One region of the Bradyrhizobium sp. Mp19 genome, then DNA from elsewhere that is predicted to be linked to it. Evidence: riboswitches for the same ligand, from Rfam matches in the RefSeq annotation. Region 1 holds a riboswitch; each other region holds the start of a gene.
What was found. Region 1 has a riboswitch for cobalamin ahead of QJT82_RS30460 (TonB-dependent receptor). Riboswitches for the same ligand answer to the same signal wherever they lie in the genome.
Positions count from the first base shown of each region.

Region 2: it holds a riboswitch for cobalamin, as region 1 does, so the genes downstream of both, QJT82_RS01240 (DUF1636 domain-containing protein) here and QJT82_RS30460 (TonB-dependent receptor) in region 1, are expected to answer to the same signal.
Region 3: it holds a riboswitch for cobalamin, as region 1 does, so the genes downstream of both, QJT82_RS37065 (TonB-dependent receptor) here and QJT82_RS30460 (TonB-dependent receptor) in region 1, are expected to answer to the same signal.

Region 1 is NZ_JASAUT010000035.1:78,823-82,095, forward strand. Features, by position in the region: gene QJT82_RS30460 (TonB-dependent receptor) at 1-1,266, opposite strand, end outside; cobalamin riboswitch at 1,372-1,568, opposite strand; gene QJT82_RS30465 (GTP-binding protein) at 1,859-2,836, opposite strand; gene QJT82_RS30470 (amidohydrolase family protein) at 2,784-3,273, opposite strand, start outside.
Region 2 is NZ_JASAUT010000001.1:272,394-275,666, reverse strand. Features, by position in the region: gene cobN (cobaltochelatase subunit CobN) at 1-626, opposite strand, end outside; gene cobW (cobalamin biosynthesis protein CobW) at 626-1,660, opposite strand; gene QJT82_RS01240 (DUF1636 domain-containing protein) at 1,657-2,031, opposite strand; cobalamin riboswitch at 2,125-2,340, opposite strand; gene cobO (cob(I)yrinic acid a,c-diamide adenosyltransferase) at 2,377-3,030, shown strand; gene QJT82_RS01230 (cobyric acid synthase) at 3,042-3,273, shown strand, end outside.
Region 3 is NZ_JASAUT010000057.1:31,317-34,589, forward strand. Features, by position in the region: gene QJT82_RS37055 (ABC transporter ATP-binding protein) at 1-219, opposite strand, end outside; gene QJT82_RS37060 (iron ABC transporter permease) at 216-1,259, opposite strand; cobalamin riboswitch at 1,372-1,570, shown strand; gene QJT82_RS37065 (TonB-dependent receptor) at 1,679-3,273, shown strand, end outside.

The DNA of each region.
Region 1 (3,273 bases):
GAACCCGGCGACGAACTGGTTCGCAAGTCCGAACACGTGACCGCTGAAGGTCGTATCCATCCGGTTGCCGAGCTGCTTCTGGTCGTGGAAGATTTCGATATAGCTCGTGCGATCGATCAGTTGGGTCTTCGGATTCCAGGTGTAGTTCTCGATGTCGCGCCAGTGCCGCTCGCTGGTCAGATAATACAGCGTGTTGTTGACCTTGATGCCGTCGGCGACGTCCCACTCGGTCTTGAACCGGGTCCAGCTGTCCTGATAGCGGATCGCGCTATCCAATGCGTTGTAGTTCTTGAAGCGCAGCGCGTCCTGGATCGAGCCGTTGATCAGCGGCGTGCCGAAATAGCGTGACGGGCTGCGGTCGCCGTAGTCCTCCGACAGCGTGAAGGCGAGATTGTCCGACGCCTGCACCCGCACGGCGGCGGAGACCACCGCATTCGAGGTCTTGTCGCGATCGACCCAGCCGTCCGACATGTTGCCGGTGGCGTTGACGCGGTACGACACATTGGGATTGATCGGACCGGTGCTGTCCACCGAGAGCCGCCGGGTCATGTTGCTGTCGAGCGAGACCTCGGCCTCGTTATAGGGCGTGCTCTGCGGTTTCTTCGGGATCACATTGATGACGCCGCCGATCGCGCCTTCGCCGTAAAGCACCGAGGCCGGGCCGCGCAGCACTTCGATACGTTGAGTCGACCAGGTGTCGTAGGGAAACGTCAGCGTGCCGGAGCCGATATAGAAGCGCGTGCCGTCGTACAGCGTCATCACCGAGTTGCTGCCGGCAAAGCCGCGGGTGCTGAACGACAGGCCGCCATTGCCGGGCGCCGGCGTTGCGATGAAGCCGGCCGCGTCCTGGGTGACGGCATCGACCACATTATGCTGGCCGCGCTCAGCGATGGTCTGCGCCGTGATGATCTCGACGCTGGCCGGCGTCTGCAGCGGCGTCAGATTGAGCCGGCTGCCGGTGCCGCCCTGCGTGGTGGCATTGAGCGTCGGCGATACCGCCCCCGATGCGCCTGACGCCGCGGCGCGCGGCGTGTTGCCGGCTGGTGCGGCCGTCGCGGGCCTTGGCCGTGGCCGCGCCGCGGCGGCCATGTCACGGCTGCGCACCGCAGGCTTCGGCCTTGCCGCAGCGGAAGGCGCGACCTCGATCGGATCGAGCCTGGTTGGTGGAAGTGTCTGTGCCGAGCCTTCGGCCGGCAACAGCAGCGATGACAGGGAGCAGACGAGACCGAGGCGCCATTTGCGCGCAACGGGAAAGGACGGAGACATGAAAGGACTCGCGGTAACGTGGCACGTCACCGCGAACGCGGACTGGCGCATTGCCCAAAAGGCAGTGCTCCGATCCCACCAGGACGCCCCCGCCCGATGTGCTCGCGTGTGACCACGACTGACGGCAGGTCTCCTGGCTCACGGGTCATCGCCTGTCGACGCCTTCCCGGGCCTGATAGCCCAGTGGCAAATTGACGAAAGGCTCGCCGTTTACAGTTGCGGGGACAGCTGCGGCATTGGGGTTACCCTCGCACCGCATTCCCTTTTGATCCCCGAAGGGAACCGTCGGCAAAAACGATAGGTGGTGCCGGCAAGGCTGTCAATTCGATGCGATCGTCCCACACATGCTTTGCGAAATGCTGCGGCGGCGATGACACAGCGGCATCTGCGGCTGACGCGGAGACTTCTTGTCCCGTCATCCCCGCGCTGTCGTCCTGGCGAAAGCCAGGACCCATAACCACCGAATTCGATAGAGAGCGCGATAGTGGCCCCAGCGTCGCACAACAATAGGCGGTTGGGGTAATGGGTCCTGGCTTTCGCCAGGACGACGCTGAATACATTCACATTCTCTCAGGATGACGGGACATTTGCGTCACTCGACGCAGCCTTCCATGATCGCATCAATCTCCGCCCGCGACAGAACACCCATCTCGGCGATGAACACGATTCGCGTGCGCGGCACGCCGGGCGACGGCACGCCGCCCGCAGCCAAGGTCGCGCGGCCGCCGGCGAGTTGAAACACGGTCAGCCGCCCGGGCTGTTCCACCGTCTCGAACAATCCCTTCGCCCGCGCCAGCTTCGGCGCCAGCCTGCCGATCGCCTGCTGCAGGCGCAGCAGCACGACGGGCCGCTCCGAGGTCCAGCTCAGCGTCTCGAAGCGATCGGACGCCGGCCGTCGCGGCGCGGTCTCGCGCGGCGCCGACACATGATCGAGATCCGCCGGAAACAGCAGCGCGGCCGGCACCTCGCCATGCAACGCATCGACCACCACGGCTGCCGGACGCGCCGCGCGCACGGCGTCGCGGATCGCGGCGCACGCAGCGGCGTCAGTCAGATCGACCTTGCTCAGCGCCACCACATCCGCCGCCCGCAGCTGCGAGCGCAGCAGCGCGTCGTTCAGCATCGCCGCAGGCTGCGTCGCGTCGACCACGCACAGCACGGTCTCGAGCGGCGCCTCCTTCCAGATCACGGGATCCATCAGGTTGCGCACGATGTCGGCGGGATCGGCGATCCCGCTGGTCTCGATCACGATGAATTCGGGACGCGGATCACGCCGCAGCAGCGTGGCGAGCGTGCGCAGCAGGTCGCCCTCCAGCGTGCAGCAGATGCAGCCATTGCTCAGGTTGACCACGCCGTCGCTGGCGCCCGCGATCAGCTCCGCGTCGATATTGATCGCCCCGAAATCGTTGACCACGGCGGCGATGCGCCGCCCTTGCGCATGCGCCAGCAGATGGTTGACGATCGTGGTCTTGCCCGCCCCGAGGAAGCCCGCGACCAGCAGGATCGGGACCGGCACCTCAGCCTCCGGTGACGGGCCGGCGCACTGGCCGGCCGGGACGCGCCGCGACATCGAGCACACCATCGCTGATCAGCGGCTGGCCGCTGACCACGAGATGCCGCACGCCCTCCGCCGGACGATTCATCGCGGAGAAGGTCGCGCGATCGCTCAGCGTCTCGAAGTCGAACACCACGACATCGGCGTCGGCGCCGACCTGCAGCCGGCCCTTGGCCCGCATCGCCGGCGTGCTCGCCGACAGGATCTCGGCCGGGATCAGCGCACATTTGCGGATGCCCTCGAGCAGCGACACCTTCTTGCGCTCGCGCACCCATTCGCGGATGAAGCGGGTGAAGCAGCCCGCCGAACGCGGATGCGAGGTGGCATCGTCGGGCAGTGGCCAGGCGTCGCCGCTATAGGGGCGGCCGTCCGACAGCGTCCACGGCATCGCGTCGGAGGCGATCGCGCCGCCCGGATACAGCACCGCCATGTCGAGCAGATCGCGATGATGC
Region 2 (3,273 bases), on a different contig from region 1:
GCAAGATAAGAACGATAAAACGTCACCAGCACCCGCGGCCGGCCGTTCGGTGCGGGCAACGCCGCGATGGCACCGCGCCGGGAATCGTAGACGCCGATCTCGGGAAGATCGATCTCGCCGACCACAGGCCCGGCATAGAGTCCGGACGCCAGCGCCAATTGCGCGATCACGGCCTGCGCGGCAACCGGGCCGCCTTTGTCGCACAGCACCTTGAGACGGCGCAGCGTCGAGACCGGCAAGGTCGAGAATTCATCCAGCCGCAGATCGTCGCGGCCATCGGCCGGCAGCACCACCAGGGCGATGCCGCGCTCCTTCGCCAGCCGATGCACCGCGGCCAGCCCGTACGACCAATAGGGCTCGCCGCCGATCAGCCGCACCAGAATGCCGCGGGCGTGCGAGAGCGTCCGCTCGATATAGGTATCCACCGACAGCGGATGGCGCAGCTCCGCGAGATTGCCGAGCCGCAGCGACGGCAACGCAGCGCGGCCGCGCCGCCAGCCGGCCGCGAAGGCAGCAAGATCGCTGTCGGAAAACGACAACACCACGAGATCGGCCGGATCCTGGCCGAGGTCCCTTGGCGTCGCGGTCTCCTCAAGGCCGCGGCTCTCGCGGAAGACGACGTGCATCAGACACCAAGCCGTGCCCTGATCGCGGCTTCGTCGATGTCGGCATGTTCGCCGATCACGACGAGCTTCGACTGCCGCACCCGTGCGCCCCAGGGCATGTCGAACTGATGCCGCACCCGCTCGCCGACCGATTGCACCAGCAGCCGCATCGGCTTGCCCTCGACCGCGATGTAGCCCTTGGCGCGCAGCACGTTCTGCTCGCGCGCCAGTCCCTTGATCGAGGCGATCAGCGCGTCGACATCCGAAACCTCCGGAAGATCGATCACGACGGAATTGAAATCGTCGTGCTCGTGTTCCTCCTCGCCATCGTGATGCGACGGCCGCGACGCGAGATCGTTTTCCGCCGCCGCCTCGAGCCCGAGGATCACGCGCGCGTCGATCGTGCCGTCGACGACGGGCAGCATCGGCACCTCGCGCGGCATCTCGGCCGCAATCACCTCTTTCGCTGCCTTGATCCCCTCCGCCCCGGCAAGGTCGGCCTTGGTCAGCAGCACGAGATCGGCACAGGCGATCTGGTCCTCGAACACTTCCGACAGCGGCGTCTCGTGGTCGAGATTCTCATCGGCCGCGCGCTGCGCATCCACCGCCGCCGGATCAGGCGCAAAACGGCCGGCGGCGACAGCCTCGGCGTCGGCCAGTGCGATCACGCCGTCGACCGTGATCCGCGAGCGGATCTCCGGCCAGTCGAACGCTTTCAGCAGCGGCTTCGGCAGCGCGAGCCCTGAGGTCTCGATCACGATGTGATCGGGCTTCACGTTCCGCGCCAGCAACTGCTCCATCGCCGGGATGAAATCATCGGCGACGGTGCAGCAGATGCAGCCATTGGCGAGCTCGACGATGTTCTCGGCCGGGCAATTGGCGTCGGCGCACGACTTCAGGATGTCGCCGTCGACGCCTTCACTGCCGAATTCGTTGACCAGCACCGCGAGCTTCTTGCCATTGGCATTGCGGATCAGATGCTGGATCAGCGTCGTCTTGCCGGAGCCGAGAAAGCCGGTCACGACGGTGACCGGAATTTTGGCGAGCGTGGTCATTCTGCGGCCTCCGGCACGACGGGAAGAGGTGGAATGCGGGCGAGCGATTGCTTGCGGAAGATTTCCGGACGGCTGCGCCACGGCACGATGCCGTCAGGCGCCGCCGCATAGGCGGAGGCACCGGCGATCACATCCGCGGCATTGTCAGCGGACAAGCGGCCGTAGACATAGGACCACCGCCCCGGCGCGCTAAGCGCGACCGAGCAACCCTGGCTGCAGGCCGACAGGCACGCGACGGGAACCAGATTGACGTCATCGGGCACGCCGGCCTCAACGAGCGCGGCATGCAGGCGCGCACCGGGCGCGAGCTCACCTTCCGCCGGCGTCTGGCCGGCGCGGCAAGTGATGCAGACATGAAGTGTAACGCTCATCGCCCTTCCTGGATTGACAGCGGGAAGCGATGAGGCACACGAACCGATTTTGGACAGGTTCGTTCCCCGTCGCGGAACACCCCGTCCGCCGGTCTCACAACATGCTGCGTTGGCAGGTCTCCCGGCTTGCGGAGCAGGTTTTACCCTTCGATGCCCACCTTCCCGACTCCGTATGGAATCAGTGGCTTGGGCATCTCTCCGGTCACGGTCGCGGGGGCGGCTGCGCTTCGGGCGAACCTTGCGGTCTTCGCCCTATCGCATTCCCTCTTCGCCTGTCGTAGGACAGGAACCAACGCGGGCCCACCATTCGTCCAAGCCTCGCACTTGTCAAGCCGAAGGAACGTGATGATTTCAGATGGAAACGACGCTGAAGACGCCGCCGTCGGCACCGATTCTTCGCTGGATGCACGCCATGCGGACAAGATGGCGAAAAAGAAGGCCGCCCGCGACCGCATCATGGCGACCAAGAGCGGCGAAAAGGGCCTGATCATCGTTCATACCGGCGCCGGCAAAGGAAAATCGTCCTCAGCGTTCGGCATGATCGTGCGCTGTGTGGCGCACGGCTTTCCCTGCGCCGTGGTACAGTTCATCAAGGGCGCCTGGGATACCGGCGAGCGCCGCCTGCTCACCGGGCATTTCGGCGATCTCTGTCAATTCCACGCCATGGGCGAAGGCTTTACCTGGGAGACCCAGGATCGCGCCCGCGACATCGCGGCAGCGCAAGCCGGCTGGGAGAAGGCCAAGCAGCTGATCGCAGACCCGAGCCTGCGCATGGTCGTGCTCGACGAGATCAACATCGCGCTGCGCTACGATTACCTTGCGATCGCCGACGTCGTCGACTTCCTGACCACGTCGAAGCCGCCGATGACCCATGTCGTGCTCACCGGGCGCAACGCCAAGGAGGAGCTGATCGAGATTGCCGACCTCGTCACCGAGATGACGCTGGTGAAGCATCCGTTCCGCTCCGGCATCAAGGCCCAGCCGGGCGTCGAATTCTGACAGACATCACCATGGCGCGCGCATTGATGATCCAGGGAGCCGGCTCGGACGTGGGCAAGTCGCTCATCGTCGCCGGCCTTGCGCGCGCCGCCCGACGACGCGGCCTGCGCGTGCTGCCGTTCAAACCGCAGAACATGTCGAACAACGCCGCCGTGACCGTCGACGGCGGCGAGATCGGACGTGCGCAGGCGTTGCAGGCGCTGGCCGCCGGCGTCGAGCCGCACACCGACATGAACCCGGTGC
Region 3 (3,273 bases), on a different contig from region 1:
CTCGCGCAGCGGCAGCGACGCCAGCGGATCGCCGCCGATCCGGATCTCGCCGTCGGAGGGAATCAGCCCGGCCAGTGCACGCAGCAGCGTGGTCTTGCCGGCGCCGTTCGGCCCGACCAGCGCGACCAGATGGCCCGATGGCAGCGACAGCGAGATATCGTGCAGCACCTTGCGGCTGCCGAGCGAGGCATTGAGAGCGGCGGAGGAGAGCAGCGTCATGCCACACCTCCGCCGAGCGCGCGGCGTTCGCGCATGATGAGGTAAAGGAAGAACGGCACGCCGATGATCGAGGTCAGCACGCCGACCTTGATGTCCGAGGTCGAGGGGATGATACGCGCCGCGATATCGGCCGCGAGCAGCAGCGCCGAGCCGGTGAGCGCGCTCGGCACCAAGAGCCGCGCCGGATCGTGACCGATCAGCGGACGCATCAGATGCGGCGCGACGAGGCCGATGAAACCGATCGTGCCGGTGACCGCGACCGCGCCGCCGACGCCGAGCGCCACGCCCGTGATGACGAGTAGCCGCAACCGCCCGACATCGACGCCGAGGCTCTGCGCCGCCTCCTCGCCAAGCGTCAGCGCGCGGAAGGCGTTCGCCTGGCTGAGCAGGATGGCGGCGCCCGCGACGATGAAGGGCAGTGCCAGCGCCACGTGCTGGAAGCTGCGGTCCTCCAGCGAGCCGAGCAGCCAGAACGCGATCTCCAACACCACGAACGGATTGCTCGAGAGATTCATCACCAGCGCCGTCGCCGCCCCCGCAAAGCTCGAGATCGCAAGCCCGGCGAGGATCAGGATCAAGAGCCCGGCATTGCGGCCGGCGATCGCAAGCAGCGCGAACACCGAGCCGAAGGCGGCGATGATCGCCACCACCGGCAGCGCATAGGAGCGCACATCGGCGAGGCCCAGCGCGATCACCAGCACCGCGCCGAAGGCCGCCGATTGCGGCGCGCCGAACAGCGACGGCGAGGCCAGCGGATTACGCAGCAGCCCTTGCAGCGCCGCACCGGACAGCCCGAGAATAGCGCCGATCGCGAATGCCAGGATGGTGCGCGGCAGGCGGATCTCGCGCACGATCACCTGCGCCACATCGCTGCCGCCGCCGAACAGCGCCTCGATCACCGCAAGCGGCGACAGCCGCACCGGCCCGATGCCGAGCGAGATCAGCAGCAGCAGGACCACGAGCGCGAGCAGCGCCGCGGTGGCGCCCCACCGGCGTCGCGCCGCGACCTCGGCCGCCAAGGCAAAATCCTGCACGCTCATTGAATCCATGCTCTTACAGCGATCGCCGTGGCAGACAAGCGACACTCGACAAAAACCGTGGCCGCCCGGCCGCCGCCCGACTTCGGCCGGATTGACTTTGCTGCCCGGCCGAACCCTAGATGAACATGACGGTTCTTTCATGAGATGAAAAGGGAATGCGGTACGGGGAAACTTCCCCAACGCCGCGGCTGCCCCCGCAACTGTATGCGGTGAATCCTTCGTCACAGGCCACTGGGAATCTCGGTCCTGGGAAGGCGACGAAGGGTAACGACCCGCGAGCCAGGAGACCTGCCGTCAGCCGTGGTCACACGCGAGGATGCCGGTCGGGGAGTACAGGCATGAGCTTCACCTGATGCCGTGAGCACGATGGTGAGACTGGTTCGCGGTGACGTGCCACTGACGTTGCCGAGGCCTCGCTTATGTTCTCCTTCTCTCTCGATCGGCGACACCGCGCGCTTCTGCTCGCGTCGACGATGATCGCGCCGGCAATCCTTGTCCCCGCCGCGCGGGCGCAGCAGGCGCCCGCTCCCGATCAGCTGCCGGCGATCGAAGTCACCAAGCCGGGCGACCAGAACGTCACGCGCGCCAGGCCGGCCGCCGACGAAGCGCCGGCGCCGCGCCGCCCGGCGCCGGGCACCACGCAGAGTAACAATGCGGGCAGCGGCAGCGGATCTGGCACGACAGCGACCGGCGTGGCCACCGGAACGGGTGGCACCGGCGGCGGCCGCCAGTTCGCCGGCATTGTCGGCGCCTCCTCGGCCGTGATCACCGCCGACGACATCGCGCATTCGCCGGTGCAGTCGTTGCCGGAGATCCTCGCGCAGGTGCCGGGCGTGCAGCTGCAAACGCCCTATGGCGGGCCGAACGGCGCCAAGACCTCGGTCGACCTGCGCGGTTTCGGCGCATTCGCGACCGACAACACGCTGTTCCTGCTCAACGGCCGCCGCCTTAACGACGTCGACAAGGCCGGCTTCGACCTCACCACGATCCCGCTCGATTCCATCGAGCGCATCGAGATCACGCGCGGCAACAGCGGCGCCGTGCTCTACGGCGACAACGCCGTGGGCGGCGTGGTCAACATCATCACCAAGACCGGCGTCGGTGGCCCGCCGACGACGATGCGGGCCGAGGCCGGAATTGGCTCGTTCAACACCCGCATGGCCGCGGTCTCCGCGGCGCTCAATTCCGGACCGTGGTCCACCTCGTTCTACGGCAACGGCATCAAGTCCGACGGCTACCGCGTCAACAATGCGCTCGACCAGCGCAACGCGGTCGGCAACATCAACTACACCACGCCTGATCTCACCGCCTTCCTCACCGTCACCGGCAGCGACCAGAGGCTCGGCCTGCCCGGCGGACGGCTGGTCGATCCGTCGATCGGCGTCAACGAGCTGCTCACCGATCGCCGCGGCGCCGCGACGCCCTTCGACTATGCCAACCAGCAAACCGCCAGCGTCACCACCGGCTTCACCAAGACGCTGATCAACGGCGTCGACCTGATCGTCGACGGCGGCTGGCGGCAGCGCGAGACGCAGAGCGGCTTCTTCGGCAAGGTGCCGACCATCAGCTTCGCTTCGACATACAATGACGCTGCGCTGCAGACCTGGTCGCTCACGCCGCGGCTCAGCGTCAAGAATGTGATGCTGGGGATGCAGTCGACGATCCTGACCGGCATCGACTATTACGATTCGACCTTCCGCGAGGCGCGCGGCGCCTATCAGGGCGTCGACCCGTTCCACATCTACAATATCGAGCAGCAGTCCGTGGCCGGCTACTGGCAGCACACGATCGGCGTGCTGCCGACGACCGACTTCTCCTACGGCGTGCGTGTACAAAACACCAGCGTCTCGGCGCGCGATCGCTACGACCCGAACGCGCCGTTCGCGTTCGACGCGCAGGCGGCACCGCTCGACAGCAACGAGACGCAATACGCGCTGCATGTCGGCGTCGAGCATCGCCTGACCGACACCTTCTCGGTGTTCGGCCGCGCGGCACGCGCATTCCGCACGCCTGA